DNA from 4 places in the Psychrobacillus sp. Z16_25 genome. Region 1 is predicted to be linked to each of the others. Evidence: a T-box and tRNA genes for the amino acid it is inferred to sense, from the RefSeq annotation. Region 1 holds a T-box; the other regions hold tRNA genes.
The links. A T-box is a leader RNA that pairs with one kind of tRNA and senses whether it is charged. The one in region 1 lies ahead of argS (arginine--tRNA ligase), so its partner is inferred to be a tRNA-Arg.
Positions count from the first base shown of each region.

Region 1 (4,510 bases):
GAATCATAACTGCTTCTCATTTGATTTGTACCTCCCACGTTTTGCTAAGATTTAAAAAGGAGAGATAGCATGGACATAGTGAAAATAGAGGACAATTATCCTATGGAATTATTACTATTAGCAGATCCATCTGAAAGGCTGGTAAAGGCTTATCTTCAAAAAGGACTGTGCTACATATTGGAAGAAGATGATCAAATAATTGGTGTCTATGTACTGCTGCCATTAAACGATCAGGCTGTAGAAATTATCAACATTGCTGTCCATGGAGCACACCAAGGGAAAGGGAAAGGAAAAGTAATGTTGTTAGACGCCATTGAACGAGCTAGAAAACAAGGATACCAAAGGATGGAGATAGGGACTGGTAACTCAAGTATAGGCCAGCTCGCTCTTTATCAAAAATGTGGCTTTCGTATTTCAGAGATTCGTAAGGATTTCTTTGCTCTTCACTACGAGGAAGAAATAATAGAGAATGGTATCCCTTGCTTGGATATGATTCGTTTAACAAGAGAGCTTTAATGGAGTAGGTGAAGTATCTCTCTTAACTCTCCAGCCGGAATTTGACCTGGTGCTGATATTTGTAAGCCCGCCCCGAAGGTAGCAGCTGAACCAAACACTTCTCCTGCAAGGCGACTAATAATTCCATCCTTGCTCATGGACATGGTGATAATTGGTCGGTCTGCGTGCTTCGCAGACATGATATAGGTTGCTTCTAATAACGCTAGTACGTCTAATGGGCTCTGTGGCATTACTGCTATTTTGGGAATACTCGCTCCAAGCTCTTGCATTTTAAGAAGACGCTCTATTATTACTTCTTTAGAAGGAGTTCCTTCAAAATCATGGTTAGACATAACTATTGGGATCCCTTTCTTTTGAGCTGCTTCTACAATCCTACTAACGCAGGAGGAAAATAGCTCGACATCTAGGAGGTCAACATAGTTACTTTTTATTGCTTCATTCAGTAATTCCTCATAATAACTATCCTCGATTATTTTATTTCCCCCTTCGCGGTGAGTCCGAAAGGTAAATAGTAATGGGATAGACGAAAGCTCTTTGGTAATAAAGGAAAGGGCTTTTTTCATTTCCTCGATATCCTCTATTCCTTCTAGCATATCAGCCCGCCATTCCACGATGTCAGGATTGGCTTTTTTTACTTCAGATATTTCCTTTATTAGTTGTTCGATGTTTTCTCCCACAAGAGGAATAATGATTTTAGGTAAGCCTTCCCCTATCTTTATATTTTTAATAGAAATAATTTTCATAAAAAACACTCCCATCGAACTAGTTATATGTTATATTATCATATAAAAATCAAAAGGGGATGTAAGGGTGGAATTTAAACGTTATGAAAGGGCAGAGGAATTTGCACAAGTGGTAACACCATTTTTGTTAGAAAACGAAGATAAGTTCAGTTTGTTTTTCGGGGTATTAGAAAGAATAAAAGAGGGCTTTTATCAAAATCCATACATGGCAACTATTGAAGAGGACGGAGAGCTACTAGCTTTATTTCAAATGACACCTCCTCATCCGTTAAATATCATTTTCACTTTAGAGAACAAGCTAGATGAATGCATCGAGTTGAGTATCAAAGAGTTACTCAAAGAAAATATACATATCGAGTCTATTATTAGTGTGAAGGAATGGGCAACGCGCTTTGCAGAAAAGTGGAAGGAAAAAACAGGAGAAGGAACAACGTTGTTAATGGACCAAGGACTTTACCGTTTAGATATGATTGATAAAACGCTAGAGCATAGTCCAGGCTCATGGAGATACGCTACCCATACGGACGCTCCACTCATAGAAAAATGGTATGCAGAATTCGAGGGAGATACCGGATTAGAGAAAACAGAATCAGTTGAGATAGCAAAGCGTGTAAAGCTCATGCTTGATCAACAGGAGGCATTCCTTTGGGAAGATAAAGGGAAAGTAGTATCCATGATGAAAAAGGCAAGGCCCACGACAAACGGGGTGACCGTATCCCTTGTTTATACACCAAGGGAGGAGCGCAGAAAGGGTTATGCAAGAACACTAGTGGCTGCTGTCAGTAAAGAGCTGCTCAAGAATTTTCGCTTCTGTGTACTTTATACAGATATGTTGAATCCGACGTCGAATAAAATATATCAGGAGATTGGATACTATAAGCTAACTGACTCCATCCACTTACAATTTAATAAATAAGAGGACTTTCTCTATTGACAAAATTTAGTGCAATTATTAATATAATGAAAATAACAAAAATTCGATGAAAAAGAGAGTAGCCTACTACAAAAGGAAAGCGAGTCAGGGATGGTGTAAGCCTGATGCTGGAGTAGAAGGGGAAACGCACTTTGGAGAAGCTTTTTGAACGTGAGTAGAAAAGATCGGGGAAGGCACCTCGTTAACAACAGAAAGAGGTCACAGTTAGTGGCAACTAGAGTGGTACCACGGGAATTTATGCTCTCGTCTCTTCATAGAGACGAGGGCTTTTTTATTTATAAATGGAGGGGTCATTGTATGTTTACAGAAATAGCAGAGGAAATCAAAAAGGCACTTTCTCACCAGTTAGAGTTAGAGGAGATTGAGAAATTGTTAGAAAAGCCGAAGTACGCAGATATGGGTGATATCTCTTTTCCGTGCTTTACACTAGCAAAGAAATTTAGAAAATCCCCACAAATCATTGCGGAGGAGCTAGCTGGTAACATAAGCAATGCAAGTGTTAAAAAGGTAGAGGTAGTAGGGGCATATGTGAATATCTTTTTAAATCAATAGTCTGTAGCTGCTAACGTGTTAGAGAAAATTATAGATATGCAGGAATCGTACGGTCAATATTCGAAGAGAGAAGAAACAATCGTCATTGATCTCTCTTCCCCTAATATTGCAAAGCCTTTTCATATGGGGCATTTACGTTCTACGGTCATAGGAAATGCCCTCGCGAATATAGCGGAAAAGAATGGATATGAGGTTGTCCGTATTAATCATTTGGGTGATTGGGGAACACAGTTTGGAAAGTTAATAGTCGCGTACAAGCGATGGGGAAACAAAGAAAAAATAGAAGCATCCCCGATTCAAGAGCTGTTAAAAATTTATGTTCATTTTCATGAAGCAGCAGAGCAGGATGACACATTACTTGAAGAGGCAAGAGCTGCCTTTAAGCGACTAGAGGAGGGGGATGAGGAGGCACTTTCCCTATGGAAATGGTTTCGAGAGGTTTCCTTGCACGAATTCCAACAAATATACGATTTACTTGGTATCTCCTTTGATTCATTGAATGGCGAGGCATTTTATAACGATAAAATGGGAGTAGTAGTAGATGAGCTTCAGCAGAAGGGTTTACTAGTTGAGTCTGAAGGAGCGATGGTGGTAGAGCTAAAGAACATGCCGCCGTGTCTAGTGACTAAGACAGACGGCTCCACTCTTTACGCAACACGTGACTTGGCAGCAGCACTTTATCGTCAGCAGGAGTATGCTTTCAGCAAGGCGTTCTATGTGGTGGGAAATGAACAAAGTCTACATTTTAAACAGCTTTTCTCCGTTCTAGAGAAGATGGGATATGATTGGGCAAAGGAAATGAAGCACGTTCCCTTTGGATTAATTTTAAAGGATGGTAAAAAGCTATCTACACGTAAAGGGAAGATTATTTTTCTCAAGGATGTGTTAGAAGAAGCTATCCAAGCAGCCAAGCAAAATATAGAAGCGAAGAACCCTAGCCTTTTAAATAAGCATGAAGTGGCAAAAGCAGTAGGTGTGGGAGCAGTTATATTCCATGACTTAAAAAATGACCGAATGAATGACGTGGAGTTTTCTCTGGAGCAGATGCTGAGCTTTGAAGGGGAAACAGGACCTTATTTACAATATACACATGCTCGTATTTGTTCGTTGCTTAAAAAGGGGAGCTTTGATATTTCTCAGCCATCTGTAAATGGCTTAGAGGAGGAGGCATGGGAAACAGTAAAGGCACTTCAGGAGTTTCAAACGGTCGTAGGGAAGGCTTTTGACCATGCAGATCCCTCGCAAATTGCAAAGTATGCGTTAGGGCTAGCTCGTCATTTTAATAAATTTTACGCAAACACGAAGGTGTTAGTGGAGGATGGATTTAAAAATGCAAAGTTGACGCTATGCCATGCTGTTGCTGTAGTACTGAAGGAATGCTTACGGTTATTAGGAATGGAGGCACCAGTGGAAATGTAAGGTCTTTAAGAAGAAAGAACAGCATGGAAGAATCCTTGCTGTTCTAATATCTAGTATGTGATTATTTTAATTTAACATCAACTGTATCCATTTCAAATTCTTTGTATGTTTCCCCTGTTGATTTATTGCTCAATACAACGAAAAGTTTCATTGTTAACTCACTAGCAGAGGGATGTAGCTTTTCTAGCACAGAGCTCCAGTTAGTCTCCCAGGTAGAGGAACCATATCCAACTCCATCGGTAGTCGCATACTTATTCCCTAAGTCGTCTGTCACTTCCATAGAGACTATTACATGAAGTGGTATTGCTTTCAGCTCTTGAGAAACCGTATGCGAATAGTTAACTAA
Region 1 is NZ_JBXEOV010000006.1:37,373-41,882, forward strand. It holds gene AC1VU3_RS08285 (N-acetyltransferase family protein) at 70-516, shown strand; gene aroD (type I 3-dehydroquinate dehydratase) at 513-1,259, opposite strand; gene AC1VU3_RS08295 (GNAT family N-acetyltransferase) at 1,327-2,175, shown strand; T-box leader at 2,231-2,447, shown strand; partial or broken gene argS (arginine--tRNA ligase) at 2,491-4,164, shown strand; gene AC1VU3_RS08305 (DUF4179 domain-containing protein) at 4,226-4,510, opposite strand, start outside.

Region 2 (4,510 bases), on a different contig from region 1:
AAAACGGAATGTAGAATAACCGCCACGGTGTTGACCCATGTGTTGTCCATTTACATAGACGTCCGTCACACTATTACTTCCGTTGAATTCAATAAATACCTTATTTCCAGAGGCCAAAGTGTCTACCAAAAATTCTTTACGGTACCAGCAAGCACCTTTGTAAAAATCAAACCCATTTGCTCCGTCTATTGCATTCCATGTGTGTGGAACGCTTACATTTTCCCAATCTTGATCGTTAAATGTTTTAGCTGAAGCACTTTCTACATCTTGTTTGCTAAACTTCCAAGCAGTGTTCAAATTAAAAATTTTTCTCATTCTTTTTACTCCTTGTATAGTATTAAGACTTGAGGTAGCGCTAAAAACTCATAGAACAAGTATCGAAAGTAAGATTTAATCAGTATGTAAACTGATGAAGGTAGCGCTTACATTCCATTAAAAATAAATTTCAACTTGTAAAATGTGCGTTTAACAGTTTATATTGTATTACTCAAGCATTTATTTTTTATCGTATTATCTTGCATCTTTTAGCACATATTATGCGTATTTTGTACAGATTGGGACATAATAATTAGGAAGTAAACATGGAAGAGGTGATAAAAGGATGGACCAATCCTTTAAATATGAAGATTTCTTTCGAATATGCAATATAATCTTTTCGTTGACAAAACTTGATGTGAAACTAATCGATCAAGAGGAAAATATACTATTTCAATTAGATAGACTTACTATGCCCGCGAGCTTACAAAAAAACGATGTAAAATATTTCAAGATTACCGAAACGCTTGAGAAGCACCCCCCCACGGCTTATTACTATCACACAAACACTTATGGACTTGATTATATAAGTGTGGGGATATGGAGAAATAATTTATTGTATGGAGGGATTATTGTAGGACCCTTTGTGGCTACAGTTCCTAACGACTACTATGTTAGCAGTGTAATATCTTATAATAATTTACCGGTAAGCGAACATAACTCATTAAAGGAGTTTTATAAATCACTCCCAATTGTGAGTAGTGGTACTGCTAGCAGTATTGGTGCAACCCTTGTGAATTTAGTTAATCATACATACCTTCCTTCTCAGCTAATTACCTCTAGTTCCTTACATCCAGTGAAAAATAAGGGAAAACTAAAAGAAGATATTGTAAAAAGCGTTGATATTATCGAACTGCGTTATAAAAATGAAAAAATATTAATGGAAGCTATATCTAGAGGCAATAAAGAGGAGTTAAGGAAACTAATAAACGAACTAAGTTATACGCAATTAGATAAACGATTACCAGAAAGCCCTCTCAGAGGCTTTAAAAATTTATTAGTTGTGATGAATACCTTATGTAGAATTGCAGCTCAGAACGGTGGAGTACATCCAATTTATATACACAATATTTCTGAGAAATTTGCTATTTTAATTGAAAGAGCGAATAATTTACCATATCTGAAGGATCTAAAGAAGAAGATGGTGATAGAATATTGTGATCTTGTAAGTGAACATTCAACCAGAAAATACAGTGCTATTGTCCAGAAAGCTGTTAATTACATCAAATTACACCTCGAAAGCCCTCTTACTCTACAGGGAATTGCAGAAACCATTCACGTGAACGACTCCCACCTTTCACGAAAGTTTAAAGAAGATACCGGAATGAGCTTGATTGATTTCATTAATCAACATCGAATTGAAGCCGCAAAGGTTTATTTACAAACTAACTCTACCAGTATCACAGAAATTGCTTTTATAGTCGGGTTCAACGATGTAAATTATTTCAGTAGAGTATTTAAGAAAATAACTGGTATGACCCCTTCCCAATATAGGCGTAATCATCCTTTTGATTAGGTATGGGAAAAACTATAGACATAAATGAAAATTCATATAAAAAAAGCGAGGAAGTGAATAATCGACTTCCTCGCTTTTAGCAACTTTTCAAAACTCAAGGCTTTCTTGTAAAATAAAATAAGATGATGAAGAACAAAACGAGTGAAAAGCAATTATAATTCTTAGTTATTGATAAGAATTGTAATAGCTTTCCGCTTAGGTTCTCCGCTGCATCGAACGCTTGGAGTGGAGGCCAACAGGATGTTGGTCAGGAAAACGTTGTCACACGATGTAACGTTCTTAATTTTCCCTCCACAAGGCAAGCCAGCACCCAACGCTTGCGCGTACGTCTGTACTGTCTTGCTCACCACCCTGCACCTGCTGGAGTCGCGGACGCTGCTACGAACCAGTTATTGTTTACTACTAAAGCTAAAAATTTGATTGATAAATTTTAACTAGCTTAGAATCTATGACAAAAACCAATAGTTTTTTCCAAAACTCAAAAAAGATACTCCCACACAATCCTACCATTGTGGGAGTACCTCTTATCATCCCCAAACCACTACTTACAAAAGTTTGGGTATTTTTCCTATGACGTCCCGGGAGGGATTCGAACCCCCGACCGACGGCTTAGAAGGCCGTTGCTCTATCCTGCTGAGCTACCGAGACAATTGTTTTTCGTTTCTTTAAAGAAATGAAAGACAATATATATTATCTGGCACTTTTTAATAAAAGTCAATATCGTTTTTTATTATTTTTCAATTGTAGCTTTAAATTTCTTTCTACCACTGTAAACTTTATTGATTTCTATCGTAAGAGAGCGAATGGAGTCCTCTGTCAGTTCTACCTTTCCATCCTTTTGATATTTCCTCCACATATCAAGCTCATGTCGATAGACATATTCTGATAGTCGATAAATATCTATATCATGCTTTAGGCTTTCTTTATATGTCTCTTTAATTTCGTACTTTAATTGTTCTTTTACATTCTTTTTCACTTCATCGGCAGAAATCTTGCCTTCAAAACTGCCTAGTAGAACATTCATATTTAGTTTTATATCAAAATATACTTGTCCTTGTTCCTCAAATGGTTTTACTTTAATTTTAAGGTTATCCACCATTGCAGCGATATAGTCTCCCTCTTCTTCTCTTTTATGCGTCACCTCTCCACGTATGGTTTCTTTTGTCATCCATTGAAGACCGCGAACTTTGTCATCCTTAATAATACCTTTTAGTTCCTTTGAGCTAATGGTTGCAACACCGGCTACTTCTGGTAGCTGGTCTTCGCCTTTCTCTGTCTTCCAATCCTTCATGGTGATATAGGGGATGTTCACTTCATGAGAGGGCTCATTTAAATTAATGATTAATTTGCGTAAATTCATAGGCTCGATAAATGATTCTTGTTTGTAAGAGCTCATAGGATCAACAAGCCGTAATCTAGTCATTGCATTATTAAACAAAGGATTTAAAAGCAAAATATCTTCCACAGGATCTGATGTTGCATAAATCCATGCCTGATATCTTGTATCTCTATTACGAATAAATGAATTAATGACATTATCTGCCCTTCCTTCCTTTAACGCCTCCTCCGAAAACACCATATAGGTCATATGCCCCCAGAATATTTTTAAATCTATTGAATGGTATACATCAAAAATTGCCTCTTCTATTGTATCCCCCGTCCCCTTCGTTACCTCTACCTGTAAAGCATCCTGTTGGGGAGATTCGGTCTTTGCAATATTTACAAAATCTAGTATTTGAGTATACAGTTCGTATTTTCCATCTTTATAATCTACTCCAATTCCATAAATATAGCGCATTCTATTTGGTTCATTAGCATCCCAGCAGCTAGACAACAACGGAAGAAAAGCTAACAGTATACAAAGCTTTATTATTCTAGTTTGCATTGTCATCTTCTCCCCTGTTCTTATCTTGTGTATCTAAGTTGCTTGGTCTCTTCATATAATTTTTAGGGCTTAGCCTTAATAGGGTTTTTTTCATAGTAGAAAAGCTAAGATCGGTTCCTATATTCATAAATGGAACCCCAAAAATTCGTATATTCGATAAATATAAAATTAACGCATACAGACAAACAAAAAATCCAAACAATCCCAAGAGTGACGTAACTAGAATAAACATTATGCGAATAATACTTACTGCAGTTACCAAAGATTGATTTACCAAAGTAAAGGTAGAAATAGTAGAAATAGCAAGAATCACAATCATAGCTGGACTTGTTAAACCTGCTCGAATTGCCGCATCCCCAACAATCAAACCGCCAACAACACTTATCGTACCTCCTATGACGGATGGTAATCGAAGACCTGCCTCCCTAAATAGCTCGAACATGACAAGCATTACTAGCATTTCTACAACTGACGGAAGTGGGAGACCAGAATTGTTTTGAGAAATGGTTGCTAGAAGCTGAAAAGGGAGCTGATCCTGATGGAAACTAGTGAGTGCTAGCCAAAAAGCTGGTAGTATTAATCCCAAGATTAATCCAAGCACCCTTAATAACCGTTCAGCAGAGCTGAAAGCAACAGGATATTCTATATCCTCTCCCGATTTAAGTAGCATCAACAAATTTACAGGAGTAATAATCGCATAGGAGACACCATCTATTAAGATAACAATCCTTCCCCTGATTAATGACTGAACTGCATAATCGGGTCTACCAGTGTAGTCATTTCTCGGAATAAAG
Region 2 is NZ_JBXEOV010000009.1:18,031-22,540, forward strand. It holds gene AC1VU3_RS10740 (glycoside hydrolase family 2 protein) at 1-315, opposite strand, end outside; gene AC1VU3_RS10745 (AraC family transcriptional regulator) at 602-1,831, shown strand; tRNA gene AC1VU3_RS10750 (tRNA-Arg) at 2,406-2,479, opposite strand; gene AC1VU3_RS10755 (Ger(x)C family spore germination protein) at 2,562-3,716, opposite strand; gene AC1VU3_RS10760 (spore germination protein) at 3,706-4,510, opposite strand, start outside.
Region 2: it has a tRNA-Arg gene. The T-box ahead of argS (arginine--tRNA ligase) is inferred to sense a tRNA for this amino acid. The anticodon was not compared.

Region 3 (4,510 bases), on a different contig from region 1:
TTCCGTTTAATAGTTGCTCTCTAGTAGCAACTTTTCTACACAATAAAAGCAAAGTACAAAATGAATAACAAACAAAGCATATACATAATTGGATGAACTTCTTTATAACGCTTTTGTGCTACTAAACAAATTGGATAAAGAACAAAGCCTAGTCCAATCCCGATTGCTACACTAGAAGTCAGAGGCATCATAATAATGGTTAAAAAAGAAGGAATGACGACCTCTAACTTTTTCCAATTTATTTTACTAATTTCCATAGCCATTAATGCACCGACAATAATTAAAGCAGCTGATGTAACTTCCACGGAAATTACTGCAACAAGCGGAGAAAAGAATAAAGCAACCAGAAAACATGCTGCAACAATAATAGACGTAAAGCCCGTTCTTCCTCCTACCGCAATACCCGCAGAAGATTCAATACTTGTAGCCGGTGTCGATGTACCTAATACAGCGCCAATTGCTGCAGCAGAAGAATCGGCAAGTAATCCCTTTCCGATATTCGGGATAGTATTCCCTTTCATCATTCCTGCTTGACTAGTAAGTGCGATTAATGCACCAGCTGTGTCAAAAAAAGCAACGATTAAAAAAGTGAAAATAACCGTCAGTATTTCAGGGGTAAAAATATCATCTAAATGGGAAAAGACGACACCAAATGTTGGTTCAAGGCTCGGTATATTCCCAACAACGGATGAAGGAACTTCAATCAATCCGAAAAGCATACCTACAACCGTTGTGATAACCATTCCGTAGAAAATGCCACCTTTTACGTCTCGAACTAACAGAACGATTGTAATGACAAGGCCGAGAATTGCAAGTAAGGTCATTGGTGAATTTAAATCCCCGATTGAAACAAATGTATCTGGATTCCCTATAATAATTCCACCGTTTTTTAAGCCAATGAATGTGATGAAGAATCCAATCCCAGAAGCTATCGCATATTTTAAATCGATTGGAATAATATTAATAATCTTCTCTCGGATCTTCAGTAGACTTAATACCATAAAAATAATCCCTGCTACAAACACTCCTGTTAAAGCAACTTGCCATTCTATCCCCATTCCAATGCAAACAGAAAAAGTGAAAAATGAATTCAATCCCATACTAGGCGCAATGGCAATTGGAAAGTTAGCAAGCAATCCCATCATTAGCGTTCCGATGATTGCCGTAAGGGCAGTTGCAGTGAATACTGCCCCACTATCCATCCCAGATTGGCTAAGAATAATTGGATTTACGACTAATATATAAGCGATAGATAGGAAGGTCGTTACTCCTGCGATTGTTTCCTGCTTATAGGACGTATTCCGTTCTGTAAATTTAAAAAAGTTTCTCATGATGTAGTCTCCTATATGCTAGATTTAAAGATGGTCCAATCTCCCTTGATATAAAAAAAGCTTTGACCACTATTTGGCCAAAGCTTATCTACGAAATGGAATAAAGATTAAATACATTTCCCATTCCTTGTAGACAGCTATTTATGGTAGCTAGTAGAAACTTTCAAGCCATATTCTTGAAATTATACAAGGTGTATCTATTCAGTTTAAAAATTATAGTAGAATAATAACAAGGTTAGCATAATAGGTCAATAGAATATTGAAATGTTCTTAAATTCTAATAATACTAAATGTTGAGAAACTACTCAATATAAGGAAAAATTTATCATCCTATCCCTCTTGTTTAAGGGAACACTAGGGTAAGGTTTAACTCTTTATCGATTCATACATCATACTATCGGTTTTCTATTTGTACTGTTAATTCTTCAAATGTTTCTATAAGAGATTCTGTCTCCCAACCAAATTCATTTGCATTTTTGATATCTATTCCAACTTCACTTAATAATTGGCCTAATTGTTCAAAATCGTTAATGTCCTGCTCGGATATATTACTATAACTATCAAATGTGTCCATTGGATAAGGTCGATATTCACTCAAAACACCCCATAACTGCCTAAGAATTTCCAAATCTTTATCTGAAAGTGTATTCGAAGTGGCAGCAATATTCATACTAAGAGAAATACCTTCTATAGTATTAATTACTTCATCAGTAACCAAACTTGGATTTGCCCAATCATTATCACTTTGGTGTGTAATTTTATTGTTCAATGTAAATAAATTATCGGCGACATCCAATACAAGGACACGTTCTGTAACATAATTCATTTGATTAAATCCCCAAGCTACTATTGAAATCAATAAGACATTTAAAATTATGGAAGCTCTAATTAATATTCGAATTTTTTTACTCATTTTATCCTCCTGCCTTTTTAAATAGAAAGTTAGGTTACTTTTTAAACTGATTATACCTAATTTTACCATTTAGCAAGGTCGATCATATACTTAATTTCCAAATAAATGTAACAGTAGATTTATGACATTATTTTTTTAATAAAGAAAAGCGCTCCAAACCCTTGACATAGAAGGATTTGAAGCGCTTTTCAGTTAGTGAAATTTTTCTAAATAATTACGTCCCGGGAGGGATTCGAACCCCCGACCGACGGCTTAGAAGGCCGTTGCTCTATCCTGCTGAGCTACCGAGACATTTTTCTTTCCTATCAAATCTGATGGGAAAGACAAAATTTATTATATAATGATAACTATTGAATGTCAATCGTATTTTGAGAAATTTAGAAAATACCTTTTTCTATTTCCTTATTTTCCTCATCGTAAAATGTAACGACCCAGTTGGAGTCAGTCTTTTCAAGCAAGGCATAGCTCTTTTCCTTGCGACCACGAGGATTTGTTAAGCTGCCTGGGTTCACAAAGAGTATTCCGTCCTGCAGTTCTGCTCCCAATAGATGCGAATGACCAAAGCATACAACCGTAGCCTCAACCTCTTTCGCCCGATAAAAAAGAGGCATTAGCGTACTTTTTACGTTATGCTTATGACCATGAACTACTAAAAATCTCTCCTGATTTAGCTCCAGAATTCTTTCCTCTGGATAATGTTCATCAAAATCACAGTTACCTCGTACAATCTGAATTTCTTTATTGTCAAAATAAGCAGCTTCTAGCTCGCTATCACCACAATGAATGATTAGGTCAACATCCTGATTGTTGGCTATCACATGCTCCATTCTACGCTTGTCGCCATGTGTGTCGCTAATAACGAGTATTTTCATCCAATCACCCCAATAATTCTGTTAGTCTGGAGGATAACTGTTTAAGTGCATTTCCACGGTGAGATATAGCACCTTTTTCCTCAGGAGATAGCTCGGCCATCATTTTCCCTTCACTAGGTACAAAGAAAATTGGATCATAGCCGAACCCGTTTGTCCCTCTTCGCTCAGTTGCGATAATGCCTTCACATGTTCCTCGGACTGTAAATGGCTCGATGGATGGAGAGGCAACTGCAATTGCGCAAACAAAGCGAGCTGTTCTTTCGCTCTCAGGAACACCCTGAAGCTCTTCTAACACTTTTTGCATGTTTGCCTCATCACTCTTCTCTTCTCCTGCATATCGGGCAGAATAAACGCCTGGGCGGCCATCTAATGCGTCAATCTCAAGACCACTGTCATCCGCGATGACGATTGCCTGTAAATACTCTGCTAGAGCTCTCGCTTTTAATAATGCATTTTCTTCAAATGTTGTACCTGTTTCTTCCACATCCATATGCTCTGCTACGTCATGTAGCGTTAATACTTGATAACCATGTGGATGAAATAATGCTTCAAAATCCTTGGCTTTTCCTTTATTTTTTGTTGCGATAATAATTTGTTTCATTATGCATTCTCTCCCTCACCGATTTTATTCGCAAGGTCACCTAACGCAGCCTTTTGTATTTCAATTAATTGTTGGATGCCGTATTCACCATACTCCAACAGCTCATGTAGATCCTTCCTTGAGAAAGTCGCTTCCTCTCCTGTACCTTGAAGCTCCACGAACTCTCCATTGCCCGTTTGTATGATATTCATATCAACTGCAGCAGCTGAGTCCTCTTGATAGTTTAAATCAAGGACAACACCAATCTCTTCGACTACGCCAACGCTTGTCGCCGCTAGGAATTGTCGAACTGGGAATGTCGGAAGCTCTTTTTCTACGTATAGCTTATGTAAAGCAATCGTAAGGGCTACAAATGCGCCGGTGATACTGGCAGTTCTTGTCCCTCCATCTGCTTGAATGACATCACAGTCAATCCAGATAGTCTTTTCTCCGATTAATTCCAGGTCAACGACTGAACGCAGTGCTCGTCCGATTAGACGCTGAATTTCCATTGTGCGACCTGTGACCTTGCCTTTACTTGATTCACGCTGCGTACGAGCTTCTGTAGCCCTTGGGAGCATAGAGTACTCTGCAGTGATCCAGCCTTTTCCCTGTCCTCTTAAAAATGGTGGTACTCTGTCCTCGATTGTCGCATTACAGATGACCTTTGTATTTCCCACGGAAATGAGAACAGATCCCTCTGGGTGCATTAAATAATTGGTATCGATTTTTACTTCTCTTAGTTGCTTTGGTTGTCGTCCATCAATTCTGCTCATCATATTCTCCTTTAATGTTTTGGACAAAAGAAGACCCC
Region 3 is NZ_JBXEOV010000009.1:39,996-44,505, forward strand. It holds gene AC1VU3_RS10835 (NCS2 family permease) at 36-1,331, opposite strand; purine riboswitch at 1,442-1,541, opposite strand; gene AC1VU3_RS10840 (hypothetical protein) at 1,726-2,244, opposite strand; tRNA gene AC1VU3_RS10845 (tRNA-Arg) at 2,462-2,535, opposite strand; gene AC1VU3_RS10850 (metallophosphoesterase family protein) at 2,622-3,116, opposite strand; gene AC1VU3_RS10855 (XTP/dITP diphosphatase) at 3,121-3,717, opposite strand; gene rph (ribonuclease PH) at 3,717-4,472, opposite strand.
Region 3: it has a tRNA-Arg gene. The T-box ahead of argS (arginine--tRNA ligase) is inferred to sense a tRNA for this amino acid. The anticodon was not compared.

Region 4 (4,510 bases), on a different contig from region 1:
CTTTTAGTAATAAAATGTTAAGCTTAGACGTACAAACAGAGAATGCTGCTATTGCAAGAAGATTATACACATTGATCAAAGATATATATAAATATGACGTAGAGCTGTTAGTTCGTAAAAAAATGCGTCTAAAGAAAAATAATGTATACATCTGTCGTATTCGTGAAGGTGCCAAGCACTTACTAGAGGACTTGAAAATCCTAAAGGAAGGCTTTCAATTTGAATATTCGATTGACCCTGGACTAGTAAAGAAAAATTGTTGTAAGCGTGCATATCTAAGAGGAGCCTTCCTAGCAGGAGGCTCCGTAAATAACCCGGAAACTTCCTCCTACCACTTGGAAATATACTCCCTTTATAAAACACACAGTGATGCATTAGTAGAATTAATGAATAAATTCGATTTAAATGCAAAGACCATTGAACGTAAAAAGGGTTTTGTGGCATATTTAAAGGAAGCGGAGAAAATATCTGACTTTTTAAGCATAGCAGGTGCCCACCAAGCCTTGTTAAAATTCGAGGATGTTCGTATAATTCGAGATATGCGAAACAGTGTAAATCGATTGGTCAATTGCGAAACAGCCAATTTGAATAAAACCATCAGTGCCGCTATTCGCCAAGTAGAAAATATTCGATTCATCGAAAATACCATTGGGCTTGACCAATTACCTGAGAAATTAAGGGAAATTGCCCGCCTCCGAGTGGAATACCAAGACGTCACCCTCAAAGAGCTGGGAGACATGGTATCTACCGGAAGTGTCAGTAAATCTGGTATCAACCATCGTTTAAGAAAGCTAGATGAAATTGCAGATGCTCTTCGAAGAGGAGAAACCATTTAGAGAAAGAGGCTGATAAAATAATGACAGAGCAACAAGTCGAAGTAAAATTACAATCTGGTTTACAAGCAAGACAAGCAGCATTATTCGTACAGGAGGCTAACCGTCACATCGCAGACGTCTACCTTGAAAAAGACGACAAAAAAGTGAACGCGAAAAGCATCATGGGCATCATGAGCCTTGCAATCGGCAAAGGCGCAATCATCACCCTAAGCGCAGAAGGCTCCGACGAACAAGAAGCTGTAGCAACACTTGCAAAATTCATCTCAAACGAAGAATAACCTTGCTGCCCTAAGACTAGGGCAGCTTTTTTGTTATCGAATGAAGAGAACCGCTCACTTCATCGCAAGATGCGAGAGTTTAATCGCAAAGACTCCTCCTATAATCGCAAGATCCACCAGGCTAATCGCAAGATCCCAGTGCCCGCTCACTTCATCGCAAGATCCGAGCGCTTAAACGCAAAGACCGACCTCGCAATCGCAAAGACTCCTCCTATAATCGCAAGATCCACCAGGCTAATCACAAGATCCCCGTGCCCGCTCACTTCATCGCAAGATCCAAGAGTATAATCGCAAAAATCCACCATCAAATCACACCCCCCACAAACCCGACATCCACAAACGCACCACACAATAAAAAAATCCAAGGGAGTATCTCATCCCTTGGATCTGAATAAATTATTTTTTTAAGTCGCTGCGCTCTAGAATTTGGTCGATGATACCGTATTCTTTTGCACGCTCTGCAGTCATGAAATTGTCGCGGTCTGTGTCTCTAGAAACGACCTCCATTGGTTGACCAGTGCGGTCGGACATGATTTGGTTTAATTTATCGCGTAAGAACAAGATACGTTTAGCCGCAATCTCGATTTCTGTAGCTTGACCTTGAGCGCCGCCAAGTGGTTGGTGAATCATTACCTCTGCGTTTGGAAGAGCGTAACGTTTTCCTTTAGCACCAGCAGTTAATAGGAAAGCTCCCATGGAAGCGGCCATTCCGATACAAATTGTTTGTACGTCAGGCTTGATGAATTGCATCGTATCGTAAATTGCCATACCAGCAGTAATGCTTCCGCCAGGGCTATTGATATAAAGGGAGATGTCTTTTTCTGGATCCTCTGCTTCTAGGAATAATAACTGAGCAACAATGGAGTTAGCCACGTTGTCATCGATTGCGCTTCCTAATAGGATAATACGGTCTTTTAATAATCGAGAGTAGATGTCATATGCACGTTCTCCACGATTCGTTTGCTCGATAACTGTTGGTATTAAATTCATTCTGTATTGCCTCCTTAAAGGTGGTTTTGAGATTTTCTTGCTAAGTTATTCCTCAGCTGTAACTTTATCATACACATTATGGTCAAGGAAGGTCAAATATTACGCTTCAAAAAGTTCACTTGAATTAATTCCTATACATTTGTATAATAGTAAAGTCGCTTGCCCTCGTAGTTTAATGGATATGACACAAGATTCCGGTTCTTGGGATGGGGGTTCGATTCCCTCCGAGGGCGTTTATTTGAAACAGATTAGCCACCTTTCCAGCTTACTAGCTTTGAAGGTGTTTTTTATTTTATTTCCAAATTAATAAAAACAACACGTTAGCCAAAATTTGGTTAGCGTGTTTTTGCTTACCCTACTATACTACCCATTCCTTGCCAATTTTTATCCCTTTCTTTTAATTATTTTGGTAAAATAATGCGTCCAAAGTTTTCTGCTTTGTCTGGTATAATGATTAACTGCAACTAGAATATACAGATAGGGTGGTTTAAGAAAGTGAAAAGAATAGTAATGATGCTTTTATCTATCCTGCTTGTTCTGGGGTTATTCCCAAAAGAACAGGCTTTTGCTGCGTCCTTTACTGACGTGACAAACTACCAGGATGAGATCAACTACTTAGTTTCGAAAAAGGTTATTACTGGCTATCCGGATGGAACGTTTAAGCCAACCAATAATTTAACAAGAATGCATGCTGTCACAATGATTTTACGTGAAAAGGGAATCACAGATTTTACAGCGCCAGACCCTGGTTTTACGGATATAAAGCCTGGCATGAAAGGATATCAAGAGGTAGCGAAAGCAGTGCAGCTTGGTTTTATTTCAGGGAAAACTGCTGCAAACGGAACGAAGTATTTTGATCCGCAAGGGACTCTAACAAGAGGACAAATGGCGAAAATCCTAGTTTTAGGATATGATCTTCCTTCTAATAACTCCTATTCTTTTACAGATGTGACTACTGATAATGGCTTTAAAAGCTTTATTAGTACACTAGCTAGCGAAAATATTACAACAGGGTATTTAGATGGCACCTTTAAGCCAAATGGGAAAATTACTCGTCAGCATTTCGCTGTCTTTATGGCCCGACTATTAGATGATAGCTTCAAGCCTATGCCAAATATGTATGCTCATTTTATTGATGTTGGGCAAGGTGATTCTATCCTTCTTCAAACGCCAAATAATAAAACCATGCTAATTGATGGTGGTACAAAAGCAGGTGGCGATAAGGTTGTCAGCTTTCTAAATTCAAGAGGCATTACAAAGCTTGACTATGTGGTAGCTACTCATCCAGATGCGGACCATATAGGTGGATTGATCCCTGTATTAGATAACTTCAAGGTTTCTAATTTTATTGATTCCGGAAAAGCGCATACTACACAGACTTACTACAATTTATTACAATTAGTGGATACGAAAAATATCCCGTACACGATTGCAACAACTGGCCAGAAAATTAACCTGGATTCCTCTATAACTGTCCAGGTGCTTCATGCAAATAAAAATGCATCTGAACCCAATGATGCTTCCATCGTATTAAAGGTTACGTATAATGGTGTATCCTTCCTGTTAATGGGAGACGCTGACACTAATATAGAAGCTTCCATAATGGCTAACTATAATGTGAAAGCAACAGTTCTTAAGGCTGGTCATCACGGTTCTAATAGTAGCAGCTCTGCGAAGTTTATAAGCAATGTGAAACCTCTCTCTACGATTCTAAGCTATGGGAAGGAGAACACTTATGGGCATCCTCATGCAGATGTAGTTACGAGATTAAAGAATGTCGGCTCTAAAATTTATTCTACGGCTGCATCTGGAAACATTACGGTTACAACAAATGGAACAACTCATGGCGTCTCAGCGAAAGCTTGGACTGGTACTGGATCGGGAAGTGGCACAGGAACAGGAAGTGGTTCCGGCACGGGTGGAACAACAACACCCTCTACTTCAACGGCTGTGAAGATTGTAAGTAAGGATCTAAGTGCAGAAATCGTTGGAATTAAAAATACTGGCACGAAAAGCGTGAACCTGAAAGGGTGGACACTGGTTTCGGTAGAGGGTAACCAAAAGTTTACCTTCCCGGATTACACGTTAGGAGCAGGTAAAACGGTTTACGTAACAAGCGGCCCTAATGCCAAAACTGGTACAGGCTACATTAAATGGACTGGCTCTTCTATCTGGAATAACAGTGGAGACGCTGCGAAACTATTAGATGCTAACGGTAAGCTAGTGAGTGAAATGAAATAATAACGAGACTGTAGGTGAACTTCCTGTTCGCCTGCAGTTTTTTTGTTAGACAGGGTAGGGATTAAATGGTTGAAGGGCATTGGCTAAGATGCTGATGAATAGGTGATGCTGCTTGAGGGAATAGCTACTGGTGATGAAGGTGATTCGACTGATTTTCGGCTTACT
Region 4 is NZ_JBXEOV010000027.1:593-5,102, reverse strand. It holds gene whiA (DNA-binding protein WhiA) at 1-836, shown strand, start outside; gene AC1VU3_RS16780 (HPr family phosphocarrier protein) at 857-1,114, shown strand; gene AC1VU3_RS16775 (hypothetical protein) at 1,261-1,419, opposite strand; gene clpP (ATP-dependent Clp endopeptidase proteolytic subunit ClpP) at 1,511-2,104, opposite strand; tRNA gene AC1VU3_RS16765 (tRNA-Arg) at 2,266-2,337, shown strand; gene AC1VU3_RS16760 (S-layer homology domain-containing protein) at 2,600-4,345, shown strand.
Region 4: it has a tRNA-Arg gene. The T-box ahead of argS (arginine--tRNA ligase) is inferred to sense a tRNA for this amino acid. The anticodon was not compared.